DNA from 2 places in the Nocardioides taihuensis genome. Region 2 is predicted to be linked to the other one. Evidence: predicted binding sites of a transcription regulator. Region 2 holds the regulator's gene; the other holds the start of a gene.

Region 1 (15,154 bases), on a different contig from region 2:
GAAGGCCGGCTACGAGCCGGTCCAGCAGGGGGTCGTGGCCGCGCTGCCCCACTGCGACGACTTCGTGGCCGGGCACTCCCTGGCCACCTTCGCCGAGCTGATGGAGCTGGTGTCCCGTGCGTGAGGTCCTGCCCGAGCTGATGGAGTGGTGGCGCGCCGGCGAGACGATCGGCGTCGGCACGGTCGTGGCGACCTTCCAGTCCGCCCCGCGCCCGGCCGGCGCCTCGATGCTGGTCGGACCCGACGGCTCGGCCGTCGGGTCGGTGTCGGGCGGCTGCGTCGAGGGCGCGGTCTACGACCTCGCCCAGGAGGTCGTCGAGGACGGCACCCCCGTGCTCAAGCGCTACGGCATCTCCGACGAGACCGCCTTCTCGGTCGGCCTGACCTGCGGCGGCATCCTCGACGTCTACGTCGAGAAGGTGAACCGCGAGACCTTCCCCGAGCTCGAGGAGGTCGCCGCCGACCTCGAGGCCGGGCGTCCGGTCGCGCTGGCGACGGTCGTCGAGCACCCCGACCCCGCGTGGCTCGGGCGTCGCGTCCTGGTGCGCCCCGACCAGGAGCTGTCGGGCACGCTCGGCAGCCCCCGCGCCGACGACGCCGTGCGCGACGACGCGCTCGGCCTGCTCGAGTCGGGGCACAACGCCACGCTGGGCTACGGCCCCGACGGCGAGCGGCGCGGCGAGGGGATGCGGGTCTTCGTGTGGGCGTTCGCGCCCAAGCCGCGGATGCTGGTCTTCGGCGCGATCGACTTCGCCGCGGCCGTGGCCCGGGTGGGCTCGTTCCTCGGCTACCACGTGACCGTCTGCGACGCGCGCCCCGTCTTCGCGACCAGCACGCGGTTCCCCGAGGCCGACGAGGTCGTCGTCGAGTGGCCCCACCGCTTCCTCGAGGCCGAGCGCGAGGCCGGGCGGATCGACTCCCGCACGGTGCTGTGCGTGCTCACCCACGACCCGAAGTTCGACGTGCCCCTGCTCGAGGTCGCGCTGCGGCTCGACGACGTCGCCTACATCGGCGCGATGGGGTCGCGTCGTACGCACGAGGACCGGATCACCCGCCTCAAGGAGGCCGGCCTCACCGACGACGAGATCGCTCGGCTCTCCAGCCCGATCGGCCTCGACCTCGGGGCCCGCACGCCCGAGGAGACCGCGATCAGCATCGCCGCCGAGATCGTCGCCGGCCGCTGGGGCGGCTCCGGTGAGCCCCTCGGCGCCACCTCCGGCCGGATCCATCACCCGCGCCCGCGGCTGGGCGCGGAGGTCTGAATCCGGGCCCCGGTGCCTCGGCCCTGACCTGACCACCCGCCCGAGCCGTTTCGCTGTGACCGGCGGCACAGTACTTTGGAGGGCACCCGAGTCCCGAGGTGCTCCATGACCGATGTCCGCGACGAGCTGCAGGCGCGCCGTCTCGACGCCGTGCGCGCGTGGACGCGGTTCGTGGAGCTCGGCGACGACGCCGAGGCGGCCGTGCGCCCGGAGATCCGGCGCAGCTGGGAGCTCTCCGGCTCCGCGATCACGTACGACGTCGCCGAGGCCCCGCTCGACGACGAGGGCGACACCGCGGCGTACTGGCTCGACACGCCGCTCGCCGTCGCCGTGGGCAACGTCGAGTCCGAGCTGCGCCGCACGGCGGAGGACGGCGACCTCGTGATCGCGGTGACCGACGCGGAGACACGGATCCTGTGGACCTACGGCGGCCGGGTGATGCGGCGCAAGGCCGAGTCCGTGAACTTCGTGCCGGGCGGCCGCTGGGACGAGAGCAGCGTCGGCACCAACGCCCTGGCGATCACCAACCGCACCGGCGACCCGTCGATGGTCTTCAGCGCCGAGCACTACGCCTCGATGGTGCACAACTGGGTGTGCTGGGCCGCGCCGCTGCACGACCCGGTCTCGGGGGAGCAGATCGGCGTGATCGACCTGTCGACGACGTGGGACCGCACCCACCCGATCGGGCTGGCCACCGCCCGCGTGATGGCCCGGCTGATCGAGACCGCGATGCCCCGCACGCGGCAGTGGGCCGACGCGAGCCGCGCGCCGGTGCCGCCCGACGAGCCCGGCCTCACCCTCAGCCTGCTCGGCACCGCCGAGGCATGGCTCGACGGGCAGCGGCTGCTGCTCAACCGCCGGCAGACCGAGATCCTGGCCCTGCTGACCATGCACCCCGAGGGGCTCTCGGTCGAGCAGCTGCACGCCGCGGTGTACGGCGACCAGGCGGTCACCCTCTCCACGCTCAAGGCGGAGGTCTCCCACCTGCGCGCTGCCCTCGGGGGCGCCCTCGCGTCGCGCCCCTACCGCCTCATGCTGCCGGTGCGCACCGACGTCGACGAGGTGCTGGCCCTGCTGCGCCGGGGCGCGGTGCGCGCGGCCGTCTCGGCGTACCGCGGCGACCTGCTGCCCGGCACCAACGCCCCCGCGCTCGTCGAGCTCGCCGAGTTCCTCGCCGTCTCGGTGCGCGAGGCCCTCCTGGCCCGCCCCGACCCGGCGGCCGTCCTGCGCTACAGCGAGCTCGCGCCGTACGACGTCCAGGTGCTCGAGGTCGCCCTCGCCGCCCTCGGCCCGCGCGACCACCCCGCCAAGCCCCTCCTCAAGGGCCGCCTCGCCGTGGCCCACCGCTGACCGTTCGACTGATCCAGCTGACGGTTCGACGGGTGACCAACCATTCGCCAACCGGGGGTGCCTAACGTGACGCCGGTCACCACGGGCGCGCGCCCGCACGGGTCCACTAGGGAGAGTCCATGACGAGGATCAGCCTGACCGTCGACGGGAGCTTGGTCTCCGACGACGTCGAACCCCGGATGCTGCTGGTGCAGTACCTCCGCGAGAAGCTCGGGAAGACCGGCACCGTGATCGGTTGCGACACCAGCAACTGCGGTGCCTGCACCGTCCACCTCAACGGCCGCAGCGTGAAGTCGTGCAACGTGCTGGCGGTGCAGGCCGACGGGGCCGAGGTCCTCACGATCGAGGGCCTGGTCACCGACGGCGAGCTGCACCCGGTGCAGGAGGCCTTCCGCGAGTGCCACGGCCTCCAGTGCGGGTTCTGCACGCCGGGCATGATCATGCAGAGCATCGACCTGCTCAACGAGAATCCCAGCCCCACCGAGGAGGAGATCCGACTCGGGCTCGAGGGCAACCTGTGCCGATGCACCGGCTACCACAACATCGTCAAGGCCGTGCAGCACGCCTCCGCGCAGGGAGGTGCCCAGTGACCGCCGTCGACGAGCGTGACACCCGGCCCGAGATCGGCCGCGACCGGCGCCGCAAGGAGGACCAGCGCCTGATCACCGGCCGCACCCGGTGGACCGACAACATCACCCTCAACGGGATGCTGCACCTCGCGATGGTGCGCAGCCCCTTCGCCCACGCCACCATCTCGAGCATCGACACGTCGGCGGCCGAGGCGTCTCCCAACGTCGTCGCCGTGCTCACCGGCGCCGACCTGGCCGACACCCAGGGCGTCATCATCAACGCCTGGCCGATCAGCCCCGACCAGGTGTCGCCGACGCACCTGCCGATGCCCGCGGACCGGGTGAGCTTCGCGGGCGAGATCGTCGCCGTCGTCGTGGCGCGCACGGTCGCCGAGGCGCGGGACGCCGCCGAGCTCGTCGACGTGGAGTACGACGTGCTCCCCGCGGCGCTGGACCTCAAGGAGGCGGCGACCGACGCGGTGCTCGCGCACCCCGACCTCGGCACCAACAGGTCGGCCACCTGGAAGTTCGACTCTGCCGAGGCCGGCACGGGCGGCAACGTCGAGGAGGCGATCGCCGAGGCCCGCGACGGGGGCATCGTGATCGAGCGCGAGTACCGCCAGCAGCGGCTGATCCCGGCCTTCATGGAGCCGCGCTCGACCGTGGTGGACCCGACCGGCGAGCAGATCACGATGTGGTCGGCGACGCAGATCCCGCACGTCCTGCGGTTCGCCCTCGCGGCGACCACCGGCGTCCCGGAGTCGAAGATCCGCGTGATCGCCCCCGACGTGGGTGGTGGGTTCGGCGGCAAGCTGCAGACGACGCCCGAGGAGTTCATCACCTTCGCGGTGGCGCGGCGGCTCGGCAAGCCGGTCAAGTACACCGAGACCCGCTCGGAGTCGCTGCTCGCCTGCCACCACGGTCGCGACCAGTGGCAGAAGATCACGCTCGCCGCGAAGGCGGACGGCACGGTGACCGGTCTCAAGGTGGAGCTGCTCACCGACCTCGGCTCGTACAACGCGCTGCTCGGCGGCGGCACGCCCGTGCTCGGGGCCTTCATGTTCAACGCGATCTACAAGTTCCAGGCCTACCAGTTCAACGTCCAGACAGTGCTCACGAACAAGACCTGGACCGACGCCTACCGCGGCGCCGGCCGTCCGGAGGCGACGTTCGCCATCGAGCGCACCATGGACGAGCTCGCGGCCGAGCTCGGGGTCGACCCCCTCGAGATCCGGGAGAAGAACTGGATCAAGCACGAGGAGTTCCCGTTCACCAGCGTGTGCGGGCTGACCTACGACTCGGGCAACTACGAGGCCGCGACCGCGCGCGCCAAGGAGATGCTCGGGTACGACGAGCTCCGGGCCGAGCAGAAGCGTCGCCGCGAGTCCGGTGACCGCGTGCAGCTCGGCATCGGCGTCTCGACGTTCACCGAGATGTGCGGCCTCGCACCGAGCCGCGTGCTCGGCACGCTGGACTACGGCGCCGGCGGGTGGGAGCACGCCAGCGTGCGGATGCTCGCCACCGGCAAGGTCGAGCTCGTGACCGGCGCGAGCGCCCACGGCCAGGGGCACGAGACGGTCTTCAGCCAGATCGTGGCGGACCGGCTCGGGGTCCCGTTCGAGGACGTCGAGGTGCTCCACGGTGACACCCAGGTCGCCCACAAGGGCATGGACACCTACGGTTCCCGGTCGTTGGTGGTCGGAGGCGAGGCGGTGGTGCGCGCCGCGGAGAAGGTGATCGAGAAGGCCAAGCCGATCGCGGCGCACCTGCTCGAGGCCAGCGTCGACGACCTCGACTTCGGGGGTGGACGCTTCAGCGTCCGCGGCACCGACCAGGGCCTGACGATCCAGGAGGTCGCCCTGGCCACCTTCGCGGCGCACAACTACCCCGAGGGGATCGAGCCCTACATCGACGCGGAGTCCACCTACGACCCGATCGACTTCAACTACCCGCACGGCACCCACCTGTGTGCGATGGAGGTCGACACGGAGACCGGCGGCGTCACGATGCGCCGCTACGTCTGCTGCGACGACATCGGCAACATCATGAACCCGCTCATCGTCGCGGGACAGGTCCACGGCGGGGTGACCCAGGGCATCGCCCAGGCGCTGTGGGAGGAGGCGGTCTACGACGACAACGGCACGCTGGTGTCCGGGTCGTTCGTCGACTACCTGCTGCCGACGTCGGCCGACACGATCAGCTACGAGATCGACCACACGACGAGCCCGTCGACGACCAACTCGCTGGGCGCGAAGGGGGTCGGCGAGGCCGGCACCATCGCCTCGACGCCGGCGGTCGTGAACGCGGTCATCGACGCGGTGCGCCACCTCGGCGTGAACGACATCGTCATGCCCTGCACGCCCGAGCGGGTGTGGAAGGCGATCAACCAGGCCGGGTCCGGCGGGTCCACCGAGGGGGCGGCGATGCCGCACTTCGACGCCTCCGAACCCGGCACCGACAGCACGGAAGGAGCCGGCGCGTGATCCCCGCACCGTTCGACTACCTCGCCCCGACCTCGGTCGACGAGGCGCTCGCCGCGCTCGCCGAGCACGGTGACGACGCCAAGATCATCGCCGGTGGCCAGAGCCTGCTCCCGGTGCTCCGGATGCGGCTCAACGCCCCCGAGGTGCTCATCGACCTCGGCCGGATCGACACCCTGCGCGGCATCCGCGACGACGGCGACGCGATCGTGATCGGCGCGATGACGCCGCACCACGAGGTCGGCTCCGACGCGCTCGTCGCCGAGCACGCCGCGCTGGTCAGCAAGGCCGTCGAGCACCTCGCCGACGCCCAGATCCGCCACCGCGGCACCTTCGGCGGCGCGCTGGCGCACGCCGACCCCGCGGGCGACCTGGGGGCCCCGACGCTCGCGCTGGGCGCCCAGTTCGTGATCGCCGGCTCGGGCGGCACCCGCACGGTGGCGGCCGACGACTTCTTCGTCGACCTCTTCGAGACCGCGATCGGCGAGGACGAGATCCTCACCGAGGTGCGCATCCCGAAGCACACCGGCTGGGGCGCGCACTACGAGAAGTTCGTGAGGGTGGCCCACCAGTGGCCGATCGTCGCCGTCGCGGCGGCGGTCAAGGCGGACGGCGGCACCATCTCCGAGGCGCGGATCGGGCTGACCAACATGGGGTCGACGCCGATCCGGGCCCGCGGGGTCGAGGAGGCGCTCGTCGGCCAGCCGGTGACGGAGGACGGCGTGCGGGCGGCGGCGGAGAAGGCCGCCGACGGCACCAACCCTCCCTCCGACCTCAACGGCGACAGCGACTACCGCAGGCACCTCGCCGGCGTGCTCACGCGCCGGGCCGTGCTCGCGGCGGCCGGGGGCTGATCGCCTGATGGAGCTGACCCACCGCTTCACCGTCCCGACCGGCGTCGAGGAGACCTGGGCGCACTTCGCCAACATCGCCGAGGTCGCGGAGTGCTTCCCCGGCGCCACCGTGAACGACGTCGACGAGAGCGGCACCTTCCACGGCTCGTGCAAGGTGAAGCTCGGCCCGATCGCGCTCGTCTACAACGGCTCGGGCACCTTCGTGGAGAAGGACGACGCGGCCCACCGCTTCGTCGTCGACGCCCACGGCAAGGACAAGCGCGGCAACGGCACCGCCGGCGCCAAGGTGACCCTGACCATGGCGGGCGACGGCGACAGCACGGACGTCGAGGTGCTCACCGACCTCGCCATCACCGGCAAGCCGGCGCAATTCGGCCGGGGCGTGATGCAGGACGTCTCCGACAAGCTGCTGGGCCAGTTCGTGGCCTGCCTCGAGACCCGGCTCGCCGGGGGGACGGACGAGACCCCCGGCGAGTCTGGCCGGCCGGGGGCAGCCCCCGTGGAGGGGGCCGCCGCGCCGGCCGGGCCGGAGGAGGCCGCGGAGCCCGTCGAGCCCGCAGCCGGGCCCGCGCCGGTCACCCCGGTGGCTCCGCCGGTCCCCGCGGCGGAGTCGCGGTCGGCAGGTGGCTCGCGCGCCGCCCGCACCGCCGCGCCGCCGCAGGACGACGCGCTCGACCTGGGGGCGACCGTGCTGCCGATCCTGGCGAAGACCTACTGGAAGCAGGCCGCCGCGGTCGTCGCGGTGGTGGCGCTGATCATCTGGTGGGTCACGAGGGACTGACCATCGCAGGCCGGGCCGCGGGTCGCACCCCGTTCACCTCGGGGGTGATCCGCGGCTCGACCCGCGCCACGGCGTACGCACCGCACAGCACCGACCCGACGACGAGCACCCCGATGTACGCCGTGCCGAGGCCGTGCCCGATCAGCAGCCCGGCGATCGGCGGTGCGATCACGGCCGCGAGCTGGAAGGCCGCGGACGACAGCGCGTTGTAGCGGCCCCGCAGGTGGTCGGGCGCGAGGTCGTTGACCAGCGCCGGGATCGTCGGCTGCAGCATCGTCTCCCCGAGCGCGAAGACCGACGCACAGGCGGCCACCAGCAGGGTGGCGCCCAGGGTGCCCGGCACCAGCCCGGAGAGCCCGAGCAGCAGCCACGCCCCGGCCCACACCACGCCCATCACGCCGATGATCCGGGTGCGGCGCCGGCCCTCGATCCGCTTGAGCACGGCGAGCTGCAGGATCACGATGACGACCGTGTTGGCCGCGAAGGCGAAGCCGAGCCCGCGCGTCGAGATCTCCCCGACGTCGGTGGCGTAGGCCGGCATGCCGGCGTTGAGCTGGGAGTAGCCGACGAACGACGACACGAAGCTCAGCAGCGCGAGCGAGGCGACCGCGGGCCGGCGCAGCAGCGCGAGGTAGCCGACCTGCTCCGCCGCCACCTCCCCGTCGTGCACCGGTCGCCCGGCGACGTGGCGCAGCGGCCACAGCAGCAGCACCAGCGCGGGCGTGAAGCTGAGCGCGTCGACGAGGTAGAGGGCCTGGAAGGTGCGCGGGTCGTCGACGTCGGCGAGGAAGCCGCCGATGATGCCGCCGATCCCGATGCCGAGGTTGAGCAGCGCGAAGTTGACCCCGAAGTAGCGCTGGCGCAGCTCGGTCGGGATCACGTTGGCGACCAGGCTCTGCCAGGCCGGCCACGAGACGCCGAAGGCGATGCCCGACAGCGTCAGGGCGACCGCCGCCACCCACGGCTCCGTGGCCACCACCATCACCAGGTCGCCCAGCACCAGCAGCGTCAGCGCCAGGATCTGCACCGGCCGGGCGCCGATCCTGTCGATCACCGCGCCACCGGGCCCGACGACGAGGAAGCCGACGAGCGGCGGCACCCCGAGCAGCAGGCCGACGGTGCCGAGGTCGAAGCCGCGCACGTCGTTGAGGTAGACGACGTGGAACGGCAGCACCAGGCCGGTGCCGAGGAATTCGAAGACGACGACGGACAGCAGCAACCTGCCCTCGCGGGGCAGGTCGTGCCAGAACGACGTCAGGCCGGGGCGCTGGTCCAGATCACTCATCACGCCGAGTCTTGCAAGTGCCACCGACACGGGGCACCGGGTTTTCCGATCGAGGGTGCTCCTGACCGTGAGGCCCTACGCTGCCTGCTGTGAAGCGCGCCCTGGGCATGGTGCTCGGCCTCGCCGTCGTGGCCGCACTGGCGTGCCTCCCGGCACTGTTCTGGAACGTCACCTTCTCCTCCGACCAGTCCTACGAGGAGACGACGATCCGCAAGTACGACGCGGAGTTCACCGTCGGCGAGAACGGCCGGATGGACGTCACCGAGACGCTCACGGTCGACTTCCCCTCCTCCGGCAAGCACGGCATCTTCCGGTTCTGGGACGTCGCCGACGAGAACGCGCCGACCCTGCGCCGGGTCCCCGAGGACATCGAGGTGACCCGCGACGGCCAACCCGAGGAGTGGGAGCAGCTCGAGGAGGACCGCGGGCGCTACGAGGTCGCCAGGTTCGGCTCGCAGTACGTGACGCTCGACCCCGGCCTGCACACCTACGAGATCAGCTACAGCGTGGACGACGTGCTGATCCCCGACCCCGACGACGCGAGCGCCTCCGAGCTCTACTGGAACCTGGTCCCGGGCGGCTGGCAGCAGCCGATCGACCGAGCGCTGCTGACCGTGCACCTGCCCGCCCCGGCCGAGGACGTGCAGTGCGGCGTCGGCTGGGACTCGACCACGGGCTGCGACGTCGCCGGCGAGGGCACGCAGACGCTCGTGGTGAAGGCCAAGGGGCTCGCCCCCCGCACGCCGGTCACCGTGCTCACCACCCAGGACGTGCCCGTGCCGCCGGTGCAGGGCGAGCAGCGCCCGTGGAGCGCGCGCTGGGACCGCGTGCTCGGGCCCGGCCCGGTCGCCCTGGGGGCCGTGCTGCTGCTGGCCCTGCTGCTGGGGGTCTGGGGCTCCGTGCTGGGGGCCCGGTCGCGGGAGCCGAAGCCCGGCTTCCCGCTGCAGTACGCCCCGCCCGACGACATCGGCCCGGCGCAGGGGCAGTACATCCTCACCGAGGGCATCAAGCGGGAGGCGTTCGTCGCCTCGATCCTCCAGGCGGCCGAGAAGGGTGCGGTCACCCTCGGCCACGACGGCGACCGCTGGTCGCTCACCGACAAGGCCGGCCCCGCGGGCTGGCGGCCGGTGGACCCGGTCACCGGCACCGTCGCCCGGCTGCTCGACGGGCCGGGGGACACCTTCACCGCCGACCCGTCCAGCGTGAGCGCGGGGAAGAAGCTGAAGAGCCGGGTCGACACCTTCGAGCGCGAGCTGAAGACCTGGGCCCGCAGCAACAACCTGCTCGTGCCGAGCGGGCTCGGCGGCCTCGGCGGGCTGCTGGTGCTGCTGGCGCTCGTGGCGATGGTCCTGGCGCTGACCTGGAACCCGCTCGACATGACGATGACCGCGCTGGTGCCCGCCGCGTTCGGGCTGGGCGCGATCTCGCTGCTGCGCCCCGGCGCGGGCACCCGTCGTACGGCGACGGGGCGCGACCTCTGGTCGCGTGTCGGCGGCTTCCACCGCGTGCTCTCGACGCCGTCGAGCGAGAACCGCTTCGACTTCTCGGGCCGCCAGGAGCTGTACACGGCGTACATCCCGTGGGCGGTGGCGTTCGGCTGCGCCGACGTGTGGGCCGCGAAGTACCGCACCGAGACCGGCACGGAGCCGCCCGTCCCCACCTACTTCCCCGTCGGTGGCTCGTGGACCCACGGCGACCCGACCTCGAGCATGGTCGACAGCTTCTCCCACACGGTCGACTCGGCGATCTCCTCCTACGAGGCCACGCAGCGCTCCTCGAGCAGCGGCGGTGGGGGCGGCTTCTCCGGCGGTGGCGGTGGCGGCGGCGGAGGGGGTGGCTCCTGGTGAGCCGCTCGCGCATGATGTTCCAGCACTCCCGAGAAGAGGTAGCTCCGTGACCACTGCCCTGATCGTGATCGGCGTCCTCGTCGTCGCCGTGATCGCCTTCGTCGTGATCGGCTTCAACAAGCTGCGCACCACCGACATCGGCGCGCAGGAGGCGCTCGGCGGCATCGACGTGCAGCTCACCCGGCGCGCCGACCTGATCCCCAACCTCGTGGAGACGGTCAAGGGCTACGCCGCCCACGAGAAGGACACCCTCGAGCAGGTCACGGCGGCCCGCGCGCACCTCCAGTCGGCCGCCGCCGGGGACGACGTGGCCGCCAAGGCCGCCGCCGACGCGGAGATGCAGCAGGCGCTGGTGCGGCTCAACGCCGTCGCCGAGGCCTACCCCGACCTCAAGGCGAACGCCGGCTTCCTCGACCTGCAGAAGCAGCTCAACGAGACCGAGAACCAGATCTCCTTCGCCCGGCAGTACTACAACGACGCCGTCGCCACGCTCAACAAGGTCACCCAGACCATCCCGTGGATGTTCCTCACCGGCATCGCGAACGTGCACGAGCGGGAGTTCTACGACGCCCCCGAGGGCAACGAGACGGTGCCGAAGGTGCAGTTCTGACCGGGGCCGCTAGAACACGTTGAGCGGCCGGAACTGCACCGAGATCCGGGGGCCGGCGTGCGCGACCTTCGGCACGGCGTGCTCCCAGGTGCGCTGGCAGCTGCCGCCCATGACCACCAGGTCGCCGTGGCCCATCTCGACCGCGACCGACTCGCCACCCCCGCGGGGGCGCAGGCAGAGCCGGCGCGGGTCGCCGAGGGAGACGATGGCGACCATGGTGTCCTGGCTGCGCCCGCGGCCGATCGTGTCGCCGTGCCAGGCCACGCTGTCGCGGCCGTCGCGGTAGTAGCAGCACCCGGCGGTCACGAAGGGCTCGCCCAGCTCGGGCAGGTAGTGCGCGGACAGCGCGTCACGGGCCTCGACCAGCAGCGCGTGCGGCAGCGGCTCGCCCACCGCGTAGGTGTGCACGAGCCGCGGCACGTCGACCACCCGGTCGTACATCTGGCGCCGCTCGGCCCGCCACGGGACGTCGGCCACGAGCGTGGCGAAGACGTCGTCGGCGTCGGGGAGCCAGTTGCGGCACACGTCGATCCACGCGCCGCGGGAGAGCGGCGTGCGGGTGAGGCCCTCGGCCAGCTGCTCGCCGGGTGCGGGCAGGGTGGCCGGGCCGCCGTCGAAGAGGGTGCCCTGGAAGTCCACCCGCAGCACGGTAGCACAGGATCGAACACCTGTTCGATGTCTGAGCAGGCGCCGTGAGGTAATCTCTAGTTACATAATCTACAAACTCAACTGGAGGTGGTCGTGGTCCCAGAAGCAGCGCCCCTGGAGGCGGCGGCCAGGCACGCCTGGGGCGACCTGGCGCTCCTCGTGACCGTGGCACTCGCGCTGACCGAGCACCACGTCGAGGCACTGGCGGCCGTCGCCGCGTTCGCCTCCGGGTGGTGGATCATCCGGCTCGGGGCCGGGCAGTCCTCGACCATCGACTCCGGGTAGGTGAGCAGGCTCCCGCCGTTCTTGGTCGTCGGTGCTGCGGCCTCAGGTCACGGTGAGCCGGAGCTTCATCTGCTGGTGGTGGGGGTCGCAGACGATCTTGTAGGTGCCCGGCCGCAGCCGCACCTTCCACACCCACCGTCCGGTGCCGCCGACCGTCGTCCTCTTGTCGACGCCCTCCCCGGAGATGTGCCAGTTGTGCATGGTGCTCGCGTCGCGGACCACGATCCGGTAGCGCCCGTGGGTGACGGTCCGGTCGCCGACCCGGAGCGAGTCGAAGTCGTCGTGCACCGACCCCCGCAGGGTGGTGCGGGCGGCGGACGCGGGCGCGGCGGGGAGGGTGACGAGCAGCGCGCCTGCGACGCCCGTCGCCAGGGCGTCGGCGATCCTGCGGTGGGTCATGCTGCGGAGGCTACGTGCGGGGGAGGGGGCGGGCGACGTGGTCTCGACAGGCTCGACCGAGGTGCGACCGCGGGTGCTACGCGTCGACCTTCTCGGGGATGACCCGCTCCATCTCGGCCTGCACCTCGTCGGCGAGCTTCTCCAGCTTGCGCCGCAGGAGGATCGGCGCGACCAGGTTGCCGAGCGTGCCGAAGTCGAAGTCGGCGCGGTAGTGGACCGTGGTCCCCGAGCCGGACGCCGACGGCGCGAAGGTCAGCGTGTCGCGCGTCGTGGCCTGCTTGTTGCGACCGCGGAACTGCACGGTGGTCGGTCGCTCGTGCGCGACCGTCTCGTACTGCAGCTCGGTGCGGCGGCCCATGAACTCCGAGATGTTGCGGTACGTCGTGCCCAGGCCGCCGTCGCCCGCCGTGCGGCGGGTCTCCACGGTGCCGGGGTCCCAGTCGTTGGTCGAGGTGAAGTCGCTCAGGTAGTCGAAGACCGCGTCGACCGGGCGGGGGACGGTGAAGGTGCGTTCGACGTGCATGCCTCTACGGTACGGACCCGACCCAGACCCGCCCCGGAGCCGGCTCGGGGCCGACCCCGACGCGACCCCGGGCGACCCTCAGGGGCCGACCCGGGACGGTCCCGGTGGTGGGCGCTTGCGGGGACACCGGAGGATGGGGCCATGACGCAGACCCCTGCGGCGGAGCCGGGAGGCCCCGCCGCGCGCACCGTGAACGTCACCAAGACCTACGGCAGCGGCGACGCGCTCGTGCGCGCGCTCGACGAGGTCAGCCTCGACCTCGCGGCCCACGAGTTCACCGCCATCATGGGCCCCAGCGGCTCCGGCAAGTCGACCCTCATGCACTGCTGCGCGGCGCTCGACACCGCCGACAGCGGCGAGGTGTGGATCGGCGACCGCGAGCTGACCGGCCTGCGCGACAAGGAGCTCACCCGGCTCCGGCGCGACGAGATCGGCTTCGTCTTCCAGTCCTACAACCTGGTCCCGACGCTCACCGCGGAGGAGAACATCCTGCTGCCGCTCGCGATCGCGGGGCGCAAGCCCGACGCGGAGTGGTACGCCGCGGTGATCGAGACCGTGCAGCTCGGCGGGCGGTTGAGCCACAAGCCCAACGAGCTCTCCGGCGGCCAGCAGCAGCGCGTGGCGGTCGCCCGGGCGCTGGTGAGCCGGCCGCGGATCGTCTTCGCCGACGAGCCGACCGGCAACCTCGACTCCCGCTCCGGCGCCGAGGTGCTCGAGCTGCTGCGCCGGAGCGTCGACGAGCACGGCCAGACGATCGTGATGGTCACCCACGACCCGGTGGCCGCCGCGTGGACCGACCGCGTGGTCTTCCTCGGCGACGGTCGCGTCGTCAGCGAGCTCCGCCGCCCCGACCGCGAGCAGGTGCTCGAGGAGATGGCGAGGATCAGCGCCGGCGAGACGGGCGCCTGAGCCGTGTGGAAGGCCGCCCTCAAGAGCCTGCTCGGGCGCAAGCTGCGCCTGCTGATGAGCACGTTCGCGATCGTGCTCGGTGTCGCCTTCGTCGCGGGCTCGCTGATCTTCTCCGACACCCTCGACCGCAGCTTCACCGCGATTTTCGCCTCCTCGGTCGGTGACGTCGTCGTCCGCCCCGTCGGCGGCCAGGCCGAGGACGGCGGTCCGACGGCGCGCACGGTCCCCGCCCGGACGGCCGAGCAGCTCACGTCGGTGCCGGGCGCGGCCCGGGTGGACGGCAACGTCTCGGCCATCGGCGTCTACGTGATCGGCACCGACGACAAGGCGGTCGGCGGGTTCGGCCCGCCGGCGCTGGGCGGCAACTGGACCGACGCGCCGGCCGGCCACGGGCTCGAGGGCCTCACCATCACCGAGGGCCACGAGCCGCAGGGTCCCGACGAGGTGGTGCTCGACGAGCGCACCGCCGAGCGCGGCGGCTACTCCGTCGGCGACGAGGTCCACATCGTCACCGCCGGCACGCAGGAGGTGCTGCGCCCGACCCTCGTCGGCCTCGCCGACTTCGCGGACGGCGGTTCGCTCAACGGCGCCACGCTCTCGGCGTTCGACACCCAGACCGCGCAGGACCTCTTCCTCCAGGGCAAGGACGCCTACACCGACGTCTGGGTCACCGCCGACGACGGCGTCAGCCAGGAGGAGCTCCGCGACGCGGTCGCCCAGCGCCTGCCTGACGGGTTCGAGGCGATCACCGGCGACGACCTCGCCGAGGAGCAGGCCGACAGCCTGCTGCAGGCGCTGTCGTTCATCCGCACCTTCCTGCTGATCTTCGCCGGGATCTCGCTGGTGGTGGGCGGCTTCCTGATCGTCAACACCTTCTCGATCCTCGTCGCCCAGCGCAGCCGCGAGCTCGCGCTGCTGCGCGCCCTCGGCGCCTCGAAGCGGCAGGTGACCCGCTCGGTGCTCCTCGAGGCGTTCGTGCTCGGCGTGATCGGCTCGACCATCGGCCTCGGCCTCGGCGCCGTGCTCGCCCTGGCGATCCGCGCCCTGTTCTCCCGCTTCGGTCTCGACCTGACGGGTTCGCTGGTCTTCGAGCCGCGCACCGTGGTCGCGGCGTACGTCGTCGGCATCCTGGTGACGATGGCGGCCGCGTGGCTGCCGGCCTGGCACACCGCCCGGATCGCGCCGATCCAGGCGCTGCGCGACGACATCGCGATGCCGGAGACGGCCGTGCACCGGCGGGTGGTGGCCGGCGTCGTGCTGATGCTCCTCGGCGCCAGCCTGCTCGGCCTGGGCCTGTTCGCGGGCGTGCCGCACGCCGGCTGGTTCGTCGGCGCCGGGGTGCTGGCGATCCT
Region 2 (15,154 bases):
ATCGTCTGGGAAGTTCGTGCGGTAGGTGAGCTGCGCGAACTTGTTCCACTCGGACGTGAAGACGCAGCGACCTCCCGCAGCCTCGAACGCCAGGCGGCATCCCCCGATGCCCGCAAAGAGGTCGATGAACCGGAATGCTGGCGGCTCCGCATTGCCCGTGATCGGCAGAGCTGTTGCGCCCACTGGTGCCTCTTCTCCTCGTGGTGGCGACCCCCTGTGCCCAGGTTAGGGGTCTCCGCCGACAGGCGGCGGAGGACGGCGACGGCGTGTCGCCGTCCTCCCTGGCTCGGTGACGAACTCAGCTGCAGCCGCTGGTGCTGCCGCAGCCCTCGCAGACGTAGCAGGAGCCGGCGGGGCGCATCTTGGTGCCGCAGGTGAAGCAGAGCGGGGAGTCGACGGCGGTGCCGGTGATCTTCTCCAGGAGCTCGGCGGAGGTGTGCGCCTCCTTCGCGGCGTGGGCGGGGACCTCGCGCTGGTCGCCGCCGTGGGTGTCCTTGGTCTCCACGAGCTCGGCCTCGACGGGCTCGACCGTCGGGGTGGTGGCGGTCGAGTCCATGAGCTCGGACGGGGAGCCGGTCTCCTCGACGGGCTCGTAGGAGCCGGTCTCGAGGTAGCGCTGGCGCTCGTCGGCCGAGTAGATGCCCAGGGCCTGGCGGGACTCGTAGGGCAGGTAGTCGAGGGCGAGGCGGCGGAAGATGTAGTCCATGATCGACTGCGCCATCCGCACGTCGGGGTCGTCGGTGAGGCCGGCGGGCTCGAAGCGGAGGTTGGTGAACTTCGAGACGTAGGTCTCCAGCGGGACGCCGTACTGCAGGCCGATCGAGACCGCGATCGAGAAGGCGTCCATCACGCCGGCCAGGGTCGAGCCCTGCTTGCCCAGCTTGAGGAAGACCTCACCGAGCTCGCCGTCGTCGTGGGCGCCCGAGGTCATGTAGCCCTCGGCACCGCCGACGGTGAACGACGTGGTGCGCGAGGTGCGCGACTTCGGCAGGCGCTTGCGGGTCGGCTGGTAGACGACCTTCTCCACGACCTTGGTCTCCGCGGCCTCGACCGCGGCCGCCGCGTCGGCGGCGTCCTTCTTGGCCTTGCCGCCGCCGTCGGCCAGGGGCTGGCCGACCTTGCAGTTGTCGCGGTAGACGGCGGTCGCCTTGAGGCCGAGCTTCCAGGACTGGAGGTAGATGTCCTCGATGTCCTCGACGGTCGCGGTCTCGGGCAGGTTCACGGTCTTGGAGATCGCGCCGGAGAGGAACGGCTGGCAGGCCGCCATCATCCGCACGTGGCCCATCGGCGCCAGCGAGCGCGCGCCCATGGCGGTGTCGAAGATCTCGTAGTGCTCGGTCTTCAGGCCCGGGGCGTCGATCACGTGGCCGTGCTCGGCGATGTAGGCGACGATCGCCTCGACCAACTCTTCGTCGTACCCCAGCTTGGTCAGCGCCCGCGGGATCGTCTGGTTGACGATCTGCATCGAGCCGCCGCCGACCAGCTTCTTGAACTTGACCAGCGAGAAGTCCGGCTCGATGCCGGTGGTGTCGCAGTCCATCATGAAGCCGATGGTGCCGGTGGGCGCGAGCACCGAGGCCTGCGCGTTGCGGAAGCCGTTGGTCTCGCCGAGCTTGACCACGTCGGCCCAGGCCTGGGTGGCCAGCTTGTGCACCTGCGTGTCGGCGAGGTGCACCGAGCGGACGGCGTCGTTGGCGGCCTGGTGCTTGCGCATGACGCGGTTGTGGGCGTCCGCGTTGCGGGCGTAGCCGTGGTAGGGGCCGACGATCGCGGCGAGCTCGGCCGAGCGCTTGTAGGACTGGCCGGTCATCAGCGAGGTGATGCTGGCGGCCATGGCGCGACCGCCGTCGGAGTCGTAGCCGAGGCCCATCGCCATCAGCAGCGCGCCGAGGTTCGCGTAGCCGATGCCGAGCTGGCGGTAGTCGCGGGTGGTCTGGCCGATCGACTCGGTCGGGAAGTCCGCGAAGCAGATCGAGATGTCCATCGCGGTGATGATGAACTCGACCGCCTTGGCGAACAGCTCGCCGTCGAAGGTGTCGTCGTCCTTGAGGAACTTGAGCAGGTTGAGCGAGGCCAGGTTGCACGAGGAGTTGTCGAGCGACATGTACTCCGAGCAGGGGTTGGACGCGGTGATGCGGCCGGTCTCGGGGTTGGTGTGCCAGTCGTTGATCGTGTCGTCGTACTGCAGGCCCGGGTCGGCGCACTCCCACGCCGCCTGGGCGATCTTGCGGAAGAGGTCGCGAGCGTCGACGGTCTCGATCACCTCGTGGGTCTTGCGGGCACGCAGGCCGAACTCGGTGCCGTCCTCGACCGCACGCATGAACTCGTCGCTGACGCGGACGGAGTTGTTGGCGTTCTGGTACTGCACCGAGGTGATGTCGGCGCCGCCGAGGTCCATGTCGAAGCCGGCGTCGCGCAGCGCGCGGATCTTGTCCTCCTCGCGCGCCTTGGTCTGCACGAACTCCTCGATGTCGGGGTGGTCGACGTCGAGCACGACCATCTTCGCCGCGCGACGCGTGGCGCCGCCGGACTTGATGGTGCCGGCCGAGGCGTCGGCGCCGCGCATGAAGGAGACCGGGCCGCTCGCCGTACCGCCGGAGGAGAGCAGCTCCTTGGAGGAGCGGATGCGGGAGAGGTTGAGGCCGGCGCCGGAGCCGCCCTTGAAGATGAACCCCTCCTCCTTGTACCAGTTGAGGATCGAGTCCATCGAGTCGTCGACGGAGAGGATGAAGCAGGCGCTGACCTGCTGGGGCGAGGGGGTGCCGACGTTGAACCAGACCGGGGAGTTGAACGAGAAGTACTGGTGGGCGAGCAGCCAGGTGAGCTCGTGCTCGAAGACCTCGGCGTCGGCCTCGGTCCGGAAGTAGCCGTGGTCGGTGCCGGCCTTGGTGTAGGTCTTGACGACGCGGTCGATGAGCTGCTTGAGGCTCCACTCGCGGACGTCGGTGCCGACGGCGCCGCGGAAGTACTTGGTGGTGACGATGGTGCTGGCGTTGACCGACCAGAAGTCGGGGAACTCCACCCCGCGCTGCTCGAAGACGGTGTCGCCGGTCTTCCAGTTGGTCTGGACGACGTCGCGCCGCTCCCAGGTGATCTCGTCGTAGGGGTGGACACCCTCGGTGCTGAAGACCCGCTCGATCTTCAGACCGGTGCCGGTCCCGGTTGCCCCACTCACCGTCTCGGTCATCAATGCTCCCCTGTTCCCTCGGATCTTCATCTGGCTTCTTCCCGGACTACTTCCATGGTGGCCCGTGCCACCGACATCTCTGGTCGCACCAACGAAGGCGTTGGTGCGCCCGGCGTGGACTGCGCTTCCCCACACAGCCCACGCCGGGCGGTCTGTGGTCAGCCCGTCGCGGCGGGCTGGGGTGGTGGTGCGTCGTCGACGTACGCCGTGGCGCGCTCGGCGCGCAGCATGGCGATCTCGTCCTCGAAGTCGTCCGCGCTCTCGAAGGCGCGGTAGACGCTCGCGAAGCGGAGGTAGGCGACCTCGTCGAGCTCGCGCAGGGGGCCCAGGATCGCCAGGCCGACCTCGTGCGCGGGGACCTCGGCGGCGCCGTCGAGGCGCAGCGCGTCCTCGACCGCCTGGCCGAGGCAGGCCAGGTCGTCCTCGGACACCGGGCGGCCCTTGCAGGCCTTGCGGACGCCGGCGACGGCCTTCTCGCGGTTGAACGGCTCCGTGGCGCCCGACCGCTTGAGCACGGTCAGCTGCATCTGCTCGATGGTGGTGAACCGCTTGGAGCAGGCCGAGCACGTGCGGCGCCGGCGGATCGAGGCGCCGTCGTCGGCGACCCGGGAGTCGACCACGCGGGTGTCGGTGCTGCGGCAGTAGGGACAGTGCACGGTGGACCTCCTCCCCCGGTCGTCGGTTGCCGGCATCCGGGCGCGCCACAGAGACCCCTGGAGGGCCTGTGGTGGCTGTGGATAACTGGCGGCTCTCTGTGTAGAACACCCGGTCACCTGTGGGGCTTCCGCATCCCACCTGTGAACTAGATGTGGATAACTACACCGGTGTAAGTACTAGATGTTGTGGTTACCGTACGCCGCGCGGGACAGCGGTGCAAGCGCCTCGGCAGGGTGGGTTGCGAGCCAGGTCACACGAGCCGCAAAGCCGCAGGTCAGGGGCGGTGACCCCGGTGAGAAATAGTCCGAACGGACTACGCGTGTCGCACCGTCCGCACATCGGTGGTGCGTGGGTGATGATGGTCGGGTGGCGAGGGGAAAACGGGCGGGAGCGCGTCGGAAGGCGTCGTTCGACTGGCGCGTCGCCCTGCTCGCCGTCGGGGTCACGCTGACGGTCATCGCGTGGGGCTACCTGGTGAGGTCGGCCATCGACTTCGGGACCACCGCGCGGGGCGGCGACAGCCGCGCCTGGATCTTCCTCGGCGCGGCCTCGCTCGGGGCGGTGGCCTGCCTGTTCGTCGCGTTGATCATGGTGGCCCAGATCCTGCGCCGCCTCGGGATCACCCGGGGCGAGGACGACGAGCACGAGCTCGACGACGCTCCCGACGGGGAGCACCCGCCCGAGCTCCCGCGGCCGGCGCGGCCGCCGGGCGGGCGGCGGCGGGCCTCCTAGGCGTCACCGCAGGTCCAGACGGGCTGGCAGGCCACCACGGGGCAGGCGTAGAAGCGGGACATCCGTCCCCGCCACCGAGGAGCCCCCATGCGCCCGTCCCCCAAGCCGCAGTCACGCACGCTCACCGTCCTGCTCGCCGCCGTCGTCCTGGTCGGCGGCGCCAACCTCGCGGCGTACGCCGCCAACGGCAGGCCACTGCTGATCGGCCAGAGCAACACGGGCACGAAGGCCACCACGCTCGAGAACACCCGGAAGGGTCCGGCCCTCGTCCTGACGAGCAAGGGCAAGGGCCCCTCGTTGAAGGTCAGCGGCCAGGGCACCGTCACCAACCTCAGCGCCGACCGGGTGGACGGCTACGACGCGCGCGACCTGATGACGACCGCCTACCGCTACGGGATCCCGAGCAGCGGCCCGTACGACGGCGAGATCGCCGTGACGTTCCCCGGCCTGCCGGAGGGCCAGTACCTGATGGCGTACTCGATCATCACCTCGACCAACGGCTCCGGGACCCAGTGCTACGCCCGCCAGTCCGACGGAGCGACCACGGCCCAGGCGATGAGCTGGTCGGCGAACGCCGGCGGCTACAGCTCGAACAACGCGACGGCCCTCGTGGACACCCGCGGGGACGCGGGGCCGCTGACGCTGTACTGCTACGGCGTCTTCTCGTTCTACTCCGGAGCGGGCGACGCGGAGTCGACCGTCGCCTTCACGCCGGTCGACTCGATCACCCAGGAGTCGGTCGGCCTCCCCGCTCGGGCCAGGGCTCGAACGACCTCGGGTGGGGTCACCCGTTGACGCCGGCGAGCGCGGCCAGGTCGCGCCACCAGGAGAGCCGGTCGGGGCGGCCGTCGTAGTCGCGGCGCTGGTTGGCGCCGCTGGTGCCGGGCAGCACGAACACCGGCGCGCCCGCGACGTCCCACCCGGCCTCGCCGAGCTGGGGGCGGCGGAGTCCGAGGGCGCTGGCGACGCCCTGGGCCGCGGTCTTGCTGGCGAAGGCCAGCCACTCGGGCTGCCAGCGCTCGACCTTGGCGACCAGCTCGTCGACGTCCCAGGTCGGCGGGGAGGTCGAGATGTGGCGCACGACGTCGGTGAGCCCCAGGCCGTACGACGGGAGCCGGACGTCGTCGGCGGGCTCGAGCTCGGTGGGGGTCAGGCCGCTGCGGTGGAGCATCTGCCAGAAGTTGTTGCCCGGTCCGGCGAAGAAGTGCTCGCGCACCTTGGTCGACTCCGCGCAGGCCATGCCGCAGAAGACGATGCGGGGCTCGGGGGGCACGAGGTCCGGGAGGATCTCCACGGGTCAGTGGTACCACCCGGCCCAGGACGTGAATCGGGGCGGAGCCGCCTCTTCCCCAGGAGCGGCCCCGCCCCGTCTTCCCGTGCATCCGCCGGCCGGGGTCGAAGCGACCGGCGGAGGTCTGTGTCAGTCGGCGTCAGTCGGTGGAGCCGTCGAGGGGCACCCGGATCTTCTGGCCGGCAACGAGCATCCCCGAGTCGAGGGCGTTGAGCCGCTCGATGCGCTCCACCATCGCGCCGGTGTCGCCGTCGGTGGCGGCCTCGTCGGCGATGTCCCACAGGGTGTCGCCGTAGCCGACGACGACGGTGCGGGTGGGCTCGGGGGTGCCGGGCTGCTCACCGGCGACCGAGGCCGCGCCCCACACGACGCCGAACGCGAGCACGAGGAACAGCGAGCCGAGGAACACCACCAGTCGGCCGCGACGGGTCAGCCGGACCTGGCCCTGCACCGGTCGCGGCGCGGGCCGCTGGGGCCGCGCGGTCGGGCGCGCCGGCCGGGCCGGACGCGGCGCGCGGACCGGCTGCGCGTCGGTGGCGGGCTGGAAGGCCGGGCTGAGGGTGAGGGTGCTCATCGTTGGCTCCTGGGGAAGTGATCGTCCGTGTCGTTCGGGAGTCTGGGACCGACCACCGACAACCCGGTCCGGGCTGTCTGTCGAGCAGACGTTCGATCGAACACGTGTGCGACGTTAGAGCAGGTGTTCGAACGAATCAAGGAACACGCCGAACAGATGTTCGAACGATTCGAACGTCAGGACCGTGGTCCCGACGAGCTCGACCGGCGGAGCGGGCCGTGGTCCCGGCGAGCCGGACCGACGGCGGCTACGCCTGCTTCGCCAGCGTCCGCCGCCCCAGGGCGACGAACAGCGGCATCCCCTTCTGGGAGATCGAGGGCGCCACGGCCGTGGCCCGCACGAGGAGTCCCCGGTGGCGGGGCACCGAGCGGACGACGCGCCGGCCGCCGAGCAGGTCCACGGCCTCGCGTGCGACCTCCTCGACCGGGAGGATCCGCCCGCCGGAGTGGGCGAGCTGCGTGCCCAACGAGCCGGCGGTGTGCCCCTCCACCAGCATCGCGGTCTGCACGACGTCGGGACACAGGGCGTGCACCCGGACGTTCTTCGGCGTCTCGGCGTCGACCGACATCGAGATCGACACCACGGCGGCCTTGGTGGCGGCGTACACGCTGTAGCCGGGCACCGGGCCGAGCCCGGCCAGCGAGGCGGTGTTCACGATGTCGCCACCGTCGGGTCCGAACGTCGCCAGCGCCGCGCGCATCCCCCACATGGTGCCGAGCACGTTGACCTCGACGAGGCGGCGCACCTGTTCCTCGGTGTTCTCCGAGAGCCGGCCGTCGTCGCCGACGCCTGCGTTGTTGAACCACGCCCGCAACCGGCCGTGCCGGCTCGCCTCCTCGGCCACGGCGGCGTGCGAGGCCGCGTCACGGATGTCCTGCTCGAGGCCGGCGAGCGCGCCGATCTCGGCAGCCGTGTCGGCGGCCATGGCCCCTTGGACGTCGGTGACCACGACGCCGTGGCCGCGGGCGACCAGCTGCTCGGCGATCCCGCGGCCGATGCCGCGGGCGCCCCCGGTGACGACGCAGACGCTCTCCATGGCGGGAGTCAACCACCCGATGACGGTCCCCGCGGTCGCTGACCGCCCTACGGTGGCTGCATGCCAGACCACCGGGTGGCCGCCGTCGAGGACAACCTGCTCGACTTCTTCGGCAGCTGCGCCGACCTCCCGGTGCTCACGCGCGAGCCGTGGGACGACGTGGCGGCGTACTGCTCCCCGGTTCCCTTCCCGCTCTTCAACGGCATCACCGGCGCCCGGTTCGCTCCGGGCCAGGAGACCGACCGGGCGCGCGCCGTGCTGGAGCGGTACGTCGCACGGGGGTTGCCCGCGTTGTGGTGGACGACCCCCTCGACCAGCTCCCCGGCGCTGGAGAGGGTCCTCGTCGAGCACGGCTGGACGCGGGAGGACGTGCCCGGCATGCACCTCCCGGTGGCCGCCCTCGTCGACCGACCGCCTCTCCCCGGAGTCGGCCTCACGACGGTCGACCTGACCCGGTCGCCGGAGCCGTTCGTGTCCACGATGCTGGCGGGCTTCGGCATGCCGCCCGAGCTGGCCGGGGACTTCGGGGCGGTCTTCGGCCACCTCGACCCCGACCGGTGTGTGAACGTGGTCGCGACAGTCGACGGCGAACCGGCGGCGACCGCGACGGGGTGGCGCCAGGCAGGGACGATCGGCGTCTACAACGTGGCGACAGTCACGGACCACCGGGGGCGGGGCCTGGGCAGCGCCATCACCGCTGCCGTCGTCGCGATCGGCCGCGAGCGCGGGGACACCGACGCTGTGCTCCACGCCAGCGAGATGGGGCGGCCGGTCTACGAGCGGATGGGATTCGCCGCGGTGTGCACGGTCCCGCAGTTCGTCTGGCTACCTTCCTGACGCGGTCGTGCCCTTTGGCCCTGCCCCTCCCCCGCCTGCTGCGTTGTGATGGGAGGTGAGGGGTCGGTCCGGCACGCCTGTGGATGACGGGAGAGCCCGATGGCAGCAGTGATCTCCACCCGTGGACTGGTGAAGGACTTCGGCCCCCGCATCCGGGCGCTCGACCACCTCGACCTCGAGGTCGGGGCGGGCGAGGTGCACGGGTTCCTCGGCCCCAACGGCGCCGGCAAGACCACGACCATCCGGGTGCTGCTCGGGATGCTGCGCGCCGACGCGGGCGACGTACGCCTGCTGGACGGCGACCCGTGGCGCGACGCGGTGACACTGCACCGCCGCCTGGCCTACGTGCCCGGCGAGGTGAACCTCTGGCCCAACCTCACCGGCGGCGAGGTGATCGACCTGCTGGCCAGCCTGCGCGGCGCGACCGCGACCACCCGGCGCGACGAGCTGCTCGAGCGCTTCAGCCTCGACCCGACCAAGAAGGTGCGCGCCTACTCCAAGGGCAACCGGCAGAAGGTGGCGCTCGTCGCGGCGTTCGCCTCCGACGTCGAGCTCTACCTGCTGGACGAGCCGACGTCGGGCCTCGACCCGCTGATGGAGGCGGTCTTCCAGGAGGTCGTCGGCGAGCTGCGCGCGGACGGCCGCAGCATCCTGCTCTCCAGCCACATCCTCTCCGAGGTGGAGGCGCTCTGCGACCGGGTGACGATCATCCGCGACGGCCGGGCCGCGGAGTCCGGCACGTTCGAGGAGCTGCGCCACCTGACCCGCACCTCGGTCGCCGTCGACACGCGGCACCCGCTCCCCTGCGTCACCACGTGGCCCGGCGTCCACGACGCGCAGGTCCACGACGGCCACGCGGAGTTCAGCGTCGACCCCGCCGAGCTCAACCACGTGCTCGCGCGGCTGGTCGTGCAGGACGTCACCGCGCTGACGACATCGCCGCCCACGCTGGAGGAGCTCTTCCTGCGCCACTACGACACCGAGCCGACCGAGGTGGGGGCGCAGCCGTGAACGGCTTCACCGGTACGCCGCGCCTGGTCCGGCTCGCCCTGCGCCGCGACCGGTTCGTGCTGCCAGCATGGCTGCTCGGCATGGCCGCCTTCCTCGCGGCCACCACGGCGATGTTCGAGGACAGCTACACCCGGCACCCCGAGCTGCTCGTCCCCGACACCCTGATCGTCGTCGAGAACCCGGGCATGCGGGTGCTCGGCCTGGTCACCGGCCCCAGCGTGGGCGGCTACACGATGCACCGCGACGGGCTGACGCTTATGGTCCTCGCCGCCGTGCTGAGCGTGCTGACGGTCGTGCGGCACACGCGGCAGGCCGAGGAGCTCGGGCGCGAGGAGGTGCTGGCCTCCGGTGTCGTCGGCCGGTACGCCTCGCTGGCCGCCGCGGTCCTCGTTGCGGCAGCGGCGGACGTCGTGCTGGCGCCGCTGCTCGGACTGGCCATGGTCGTGGCGGGGCAGCCGGTCGCCGGGTCGATGGCCGCCGGCGCCTCGGTGGCGCTGGTCGGCCTCGTCTTCACGGGCGTCGCGGCGATCACCGTGCAGCTGTCCTCGACGACCCGCGGCGCGACCGGGACGGCGAGCGCGGTGCTGGGCGTCTCGTTCCTGCTCGCGGCGCTGGGCAACATGCTCGGCACCGTGGACTCCGCCGCCCTCCGCGTCACCAGCGCGTGGCCGGCGTGGCTGTCGCCGATCGGCTGGGGCCAGCAGGTGCGGCCGTACGGCGGCGACTCGTGGTGGCCGGTCGGGCTCGCGGTGCTGGTGGCCGCGGCGCTGGTCGGGGTCGGCGTCGTCCTCTGCGGCCGCCGCGACGTCGGCAGCGGTCTCTGGCCCGAGCGCACCGGCGCGGCGCACGCGAGCCACGCGCTGCTCAGCCCCACCGGGCTGGTGTGGCGGCTGCAGCGGTCCGCGCTGGTGGGGTGGGCCGTCGCGATGCTCGGCTTCGGCCTCGTCTTCGGCGCCCTGAGCGAACAGGTGCAGGGCCTGACCGGCGACGCGGCGGAGTGGTACGAGACCTTCGGCGGCGACGTCGACGTGCTGGGCGCGTACTGGGCCTCGATGGTGCAGATCGCCGGCACGGCCGTGGCGGGGTACGTCGTCGCGCTCCTGGTGCGGCTGCACCACGACGAGTCGCAGGGCGTGCTCGAGCCGGTGCTCGCGGGCAGCGTCTCGCGCCTGCGCTGGCTGGGTGCGTACGCCGTGAACGCCCTGGTCGGGGCGGCGCTGCTGATGCTGGTCTTCGCCGGCGCGATGGCGGCGACCGGTGCCGCGGCGGTCGGCGGCGGCGCCGAGCTGGCCGGCGACCTGCTCGCCGCCGCTCTCGTGCAGCTGCCGGCGATCGCCGCGCTGGGGGCGGTCGTCGCACTGGTGGTGCTGGTCGTGCCGCGGATCGCCGTCGGGCTGTCGTGGCTGCTGTTCGTGCTGGTCGTCATGGTCGGGCCGATGTTCGGCCCCTCGCTGGGGCTGCCGGCCTGGGTCTGCGACCTCTCGCCGTTCACCCACGTGCCGAACGTGCCGGCGGTGCCGGTCGAGGTCGTGCCGCTGGTGCTGCTGGCGCTCGTCACCGGCGTCGTCGCGGCGGCCGCCGGCGCAGCGCTGCGCCACCGCGACCTGTCGCTGCCGGCGTGACGCGCCCCGACACGCCGTTCGAACAGGTGTTTGAAATCGACTGCGTCCCGCCACTAGGTTGAGGGGACCAGCCGTGGACCCTGCACAGCCGACCGGGAGGCATCAGCCGATGGCGAAGAAGACCGTGACCGAACTGCCCGACGGGCCGGCCGACGCCACGGGGCTGACGCCGCGCCAGCAGCGGATCCTGGCCCACATCAAGGACTCGCTCGACACCCGCGGCTACCCGCCCAGCATGCGCGAGATCGGCGAGGCGGTCGGGCTGACCAGCTCCTCGAGCGTGGCCCACCAGCTCAAGACGCTGGAGCAGAAGGGCTACCTCAAGCGCGACCCCCACCGCCCGCGCGCGCTGCAGGTCTTCCTGCCCGACGCCGCCGCGAGCCGGCGGGCGGTCGGCAGCGCCGAGGAGTCGGCGTACGACGAGACCGGCGTGGGCGACGCGATGCCCGCGGCGTCGTACGTCCCCGTCGTGGGGCGCATTGCCGCCGGCGGGCCGATCCTGGCCGAGGAGCGGGTGGAAGACGTGTTCCCGCTGCCCAAGCAGCTCGTCGGCGACGGGCAGCTGTTCCTGCTCGAGGTGCGGGGCGACTCGATGGTCGACGCGGCGATCTGCGACGGCGACTACGTCGTGATCCGCCAGCAGCCGACCGCCGAGAACGGCGAGATCGTGGCCGCGATGATCGACGGCGAGGCCACCGTGAAGACCTTCCAGCGCAAGGCCGGGCAGGTCTGGCTGCTGCCGCACAACGACTCCTACGAGCCGATCGACGGCACCCACGCGACCATCCTCGGCAAGGTGACGGCGGTCCTGCGGCGCGTCTGACCGGCCCGACCCCGGATCACCTTCCGGTCACGACCCGGGGGTCGGCTGGCGCCGTGTCGGCGCGGGGCGGTTGAATCAGGCGTCCACGAGTCAGGAGACCGGATGCCCTCGCCCCGCCAACACCGCGCCACACGCCTCACCGCCGCCCTGTCGGCCGTCGCCCTCGGCCTCGGCCTGGCGCTCGTCGCCGGCGCCGGCCCCGCCGCCCAGGCCGCCGACCGACCCGACGTACCGACGCCGGCGCAGCAGGCACTGGCCCGGGCGCAGGCGCTGTTCGACGGCACCCCGGCCACCGACCGCTCCGGCGGGGCCGCGTCCGGCCCGGCCGACGCGACGCTCGCGCTGCGTGACCTGTGGGCCCTGCGCGGCCAGCTGACCGGGGCCGACCGCGCCGCCGCCGACGCACTCCTGGCCAGGCCCGCTGCCAAGCGGAAGGCCTGCACGCCACGGATCTGCGTGCACTGGACACCGAGCGAGGTCAGCAAGAAGGATGGGGACAAGAACGGGCGCCCCGACTACGTCGACAAGGTGATCGGCAACGTCGACGGCGTGCACCGCCACTACGTCAAGGCCGGCTACCGCGCGCCCAAGAGCGACCACGGCCGCGGCGGCAACAACAAGACCGACATCTACCTGCGCGATGTCGGGCAGTTCGGGCTCTACGGCTACTGCGACAGCGACGCCAAGTACTTCCCCAGCCCGAGCAACCACTCGGTGTGGGCCTTCTGCGTGCTCGACAACGATTACAAGTCGAGCCAATTCCCCCAGAACACACCTCTCGAAAATCTGCAGGTGACCGCAGCACACGAGTACTACCACGCAGTCCAGTTTGCCTACGACTTCCTCGAGGACGACTGGTTCATGGAGGCGAGCGCCGCGTGGGCCGAGGACGAGGTCTACGACGCTGTCAACGACAACAAGCAGTACCTCGCCAGCAGCCCTTTGACCCAACCCGACATCCCTCTTGACTCCGCCGCTGACATCGAGGTCTACGGCGGCTGGATCTGGTTCCGCTACCTCACCGAGAAGAACCCCTCGCTCAAGGGCGGGATGCCGGTGCTGCTGCTCCGCATCTGGCAGGCCGCCGACAGCGTCGGCAGCGGCACCGACCGCTACGGCGTGCAGGCGATCCAGAAGGTGCTGAACGGCAAGGGCAGCTCGCTGCGCGACGAGTTCGCGCGCTTCAGCGCGGCCAACCTGTTCGCGCAGACGGCGTACGACGAGGGCACGGCGCAGGCCTACCCGGAGGTGACGCCCGACTTCAACGCAGGGCTGTCCGACGGGCAGGCCTCCTCGCCGAGCGGGACGCTCGACCACCTGACGGCCGCCACGCTGAGGTTCCGGACCCAGGGCACGACCTCGGGGGCGACCCTCGCCGTGAGCATCAACCTGCCCGACACGACACGCGGCTCGGCCGCCGTGGTGACGGTGAACGGCAACGACGGCAGCCACACGCCCGAGCTGGTCGCCCTCGACGCCAACGGCAACGCCGACACCGAGGTGGCCTTCGGCGACGACGTGGTCACGTCGGTCGACGTCACCCTGGTCAACGCCAGCACCCGGTTCCGCTGCAACCAGGGCACCAACTTCTCGTGCAACGGCACCCCGCAGGACGACGGCCTGACCAGTTCCGCGAGCGTCGAGGTGCTCGTGCCCTGATGGACGGTCGGTGACCCCGGGCTGAACATCCCGGGGTCACACCGGCCAGGTCGTCACCTCGGGCCCGGGCCGCTCGTTGGCCGGGCGTGACTCCCTCCCACCCGACCCTGGACCGCCGCACCGTGCTCGCCTCGGGGGCGGCCGGCGCCGCGCTCGCCGGCGCCGCCGGCCTCGCCGCAGGCGCTCCCGCGCGAGGCGCTCCCGCCGCGGCGCGCCCGACAGCCGGGAGGCCCTCCCGCTCCGCCCCGGTCTTCGCGCACGGCGTGGCCTCCGGCGATCCTTTGCCCCGCGCCGTGCTGCTGTGGACCCGGGTGACCCCGACCGCGGCGGCGCAGCCCGGCTCGGGCGAGGGCCCGCGGGTGCGGGTGACCTGGGAGGTGGCCCGCGACGCCGCGTTCCGCCACGTCGTACGGCGGGGCGTGGTGGAGACCGGCCCCGACCGCGACCACACCGTCAAGGTCGACGTCGGCGGCCTGGCGCCGGCGACCTGGTACCACTACCGCTTCCGCTGCGGGGGCGCGACCAGCCGCACCGGCCGCACCCGCACCGCCCCGGCGCCCGACGCCATGCCCGACCACCTGCGCTTCGGCGTCGTGTCGTGCTCCAACTGGCAGGCCGGGTGGTTCAGCCCCTACCGCGGACTGGCGGCGCGCGACGACCTGCACGCGGTGCTGCACCTCGGCGACTACGTCTACGAGTACGGCCCGGGCGAGTACGGCTACGGGACGGCCGACACCGACATCCGGCCGCACGACCCGCCCCACGAGATGGTGTCGCTGTCGGACTACCGGCGCCGCCACGCGCAGTACAAGACCGACCCCGACCTGCAGCGCCTGCACGCGGCGTACCCCTGGATCGTGACGTGGGACGACCACGAGGTCGCCAACGACCAGTGGCGCGACGGGGCGGAGAACCACAGCGACGACGAGGGCAGCTACCGCCGGCGGCGCGCCCGCGCGCACCGGGCGTACGACGAGTGGATGCCGGTGCGGATGGACGGCACGGCCCGGCTCGGCGACGGCGACCGGCTCTTCCGGCGGCTGACCTTCGGCCGGCTGGCGGAGATCAGCATGCTCGACCTGCGCTCCTACCGTGACGCGCAGGTGGCCTCGGCGGTCGGCTTCCCGGTGCCGCCGGCCGACCCGGCGCTCGGCGACCCCGACCGCACGATCACCGGTGAGCAGCAGCTGCGCTGGCTGGAGGACTCGCTGTCGCGCCGGCACGCGCAGTGGAAGGTGGTCGGCAACCCGGTGATGATCGCGCCGGTCGACTTCGGCACGGTGCCGCACGACCTGCTCGACCCGGTCAACGACGTCACCGGCCTGCTCCCGCGCGACGGGCTGCCTTACAACCCCGACCAGTGGGACGGCTACACCGCCGACCGGCGCCGCGTGCTCGAGCACATCCGCGACCACGGCATCAAGGACGCCGTGTTCGTCACCGGCGACATCCACTCCGCGTGGGCCTGCGAGCTGCCCCTCGACCCCGCGACCTGGCCGCTCGGCGACTCGGCCGGTGTCGAGCTCGTCTGCACGTCGGTCACGTCCAACAACCTCAAGGACATCACCGGCTCGCCCGCGCGCACCACGAGCGTCGCGGTCGAGGAGGCGATCAAGCTCGCCAACCGGCACGTGCGGTACCTCGACTTCGACAACCACGGCTTCTCGGTGCTCGACCTGACCCCCGAGCGGGCGCAGATGGACTGGTGGGTGATCAGCGACCGGG

What was found. Region 2 encodes LexA, which represses DNA repair genes until DNA is damaged. Its sites were predicted from a motif close to TCGAACANNTGTTCGA; they were not measured.
Region 1: a site for LexA is predicted at 11,699-11,714, ahead of ACFPGP_RS03990 (alpha-ketoglutarate-dependent dioxygenase AlkB). Genes of this name have one in related genera too.

The regions. Positions count from the first base shown of each region.
Region 1 is NZ_JBHSKD010000004.1:163,976-179,129, forward strand. Features, by position in the region: gene ACFPGP_RS03940 (vWA domain-containing protein) at 1-124, shown strand, start outside; gene ACFPGP_RS03945 (XdhC family protein) at 117-1,262, shown strand; gene ACFPGP_RS03950 (transcriptional regulator) at 1,368-2,612, shown strand; gene ACFPGP_RS03955 ((2Fe-2S)-binding protein) at 2,732-3,202, shown strand; gene ACFPGP_RS03960 (xanthine dehydrogenase family protein molybdopterin-binding subunit) at 3,199-5,664, shown strand; gene ACFPGP_RS03965 (FAD binding domain-containing protein) at 5,661-6,515, shown strand; gene ACFPGP_RS03970 (SRPBCC family protein) at 6,523-7,296, shown strand; gene ACFPGP_RS03975 (MFS transporter) at 7,283-8,581, opposite strand; gene ACFPGP_RS03980 (DUF2207 domain-containing protein) at 8,671-10,428, shown strand; gene ACFPGP_RS03985 (LemA family protein) at 10,475-11,038, shown strand; gene ACFPGP_RS03990 (alpha-ketoglutarate-dependent dioxygenase AlkB) at 11,048-11,677, opposite strand; gene ACFPGP_RS03995 (hypothetical protein) at 11,780-11,971, shown strand; gene ACFPGP_RS04000 (hypothetical protein) at 12,014-12,370, opposite strand; gene ACFPGP_RS04005 (SRPBCC family protein) at 12,447-12,893, opposite strand; gene ACFPGP_RS04010 (ABC transporter ATP-binding protein) at 13,035-13,802, shown strand; gene ACFPGP_RS04015 (ABC transporter permease) at 13,806-15,154, shown strand, end outside.
Region 2 is NZ_JBHSKD010000018.1:75,476-90,629, reverse strand. Features, by position in the region: gene dcm (DNA (cytosine-5-)-methyltransferase) at 1-183, opposite strand, end outside; gene ACFPGP_RS14335 (vitamin B12-dependent ribonucleotide reductase) at 299-3,187, opposite strand; gene nrdR (transcriptional regulator NrdR) at 3,346-3,843, opposite strand; gene ACFPGP_RS14325 (hypothetical protein) at 4,211-4,576, shown strand; gene ACFPGP_RS14320 (hypothetical protein) at 4,664-5,371, shown strand; gene ACFPGP_RS14315 (mismatch-specific DNA-glycosylase) at 5,361-5,870, opposite strand; gene ACFPGP_RS14310 (LysM peptidoglycan-binding domain-containing protein) at 6,007-6,441, opposite strand; gene ACFPGP_RS14305 (SDR family NAD(P)-dependent oxidoreductase) at 6,689-7,477, opposite strand; gene ACFPGP_RS14300 (GNAT family N-acetyltransferase) at 7,538-8,314, shown strand; gene ACFPGP_RS14295 (ABC transporter ATP-binding protein) at 8,414-9,325, shown strand; gene ACFPGP_RS14290 (ABC transporter permease) at 9,322-10,947, shown strand; gene lexA (transcriptional repressor LexA) at 11,057-11,770, shown strand; gene ACFPGP_RS14280 (MXAN_6640 family putative metalloprotease) at 11,873-13,429, shown strand; gene ACFPGP_RS14275 (alkaline phosphatase D family protein) at 13,516-15,154, shown strand, end outside.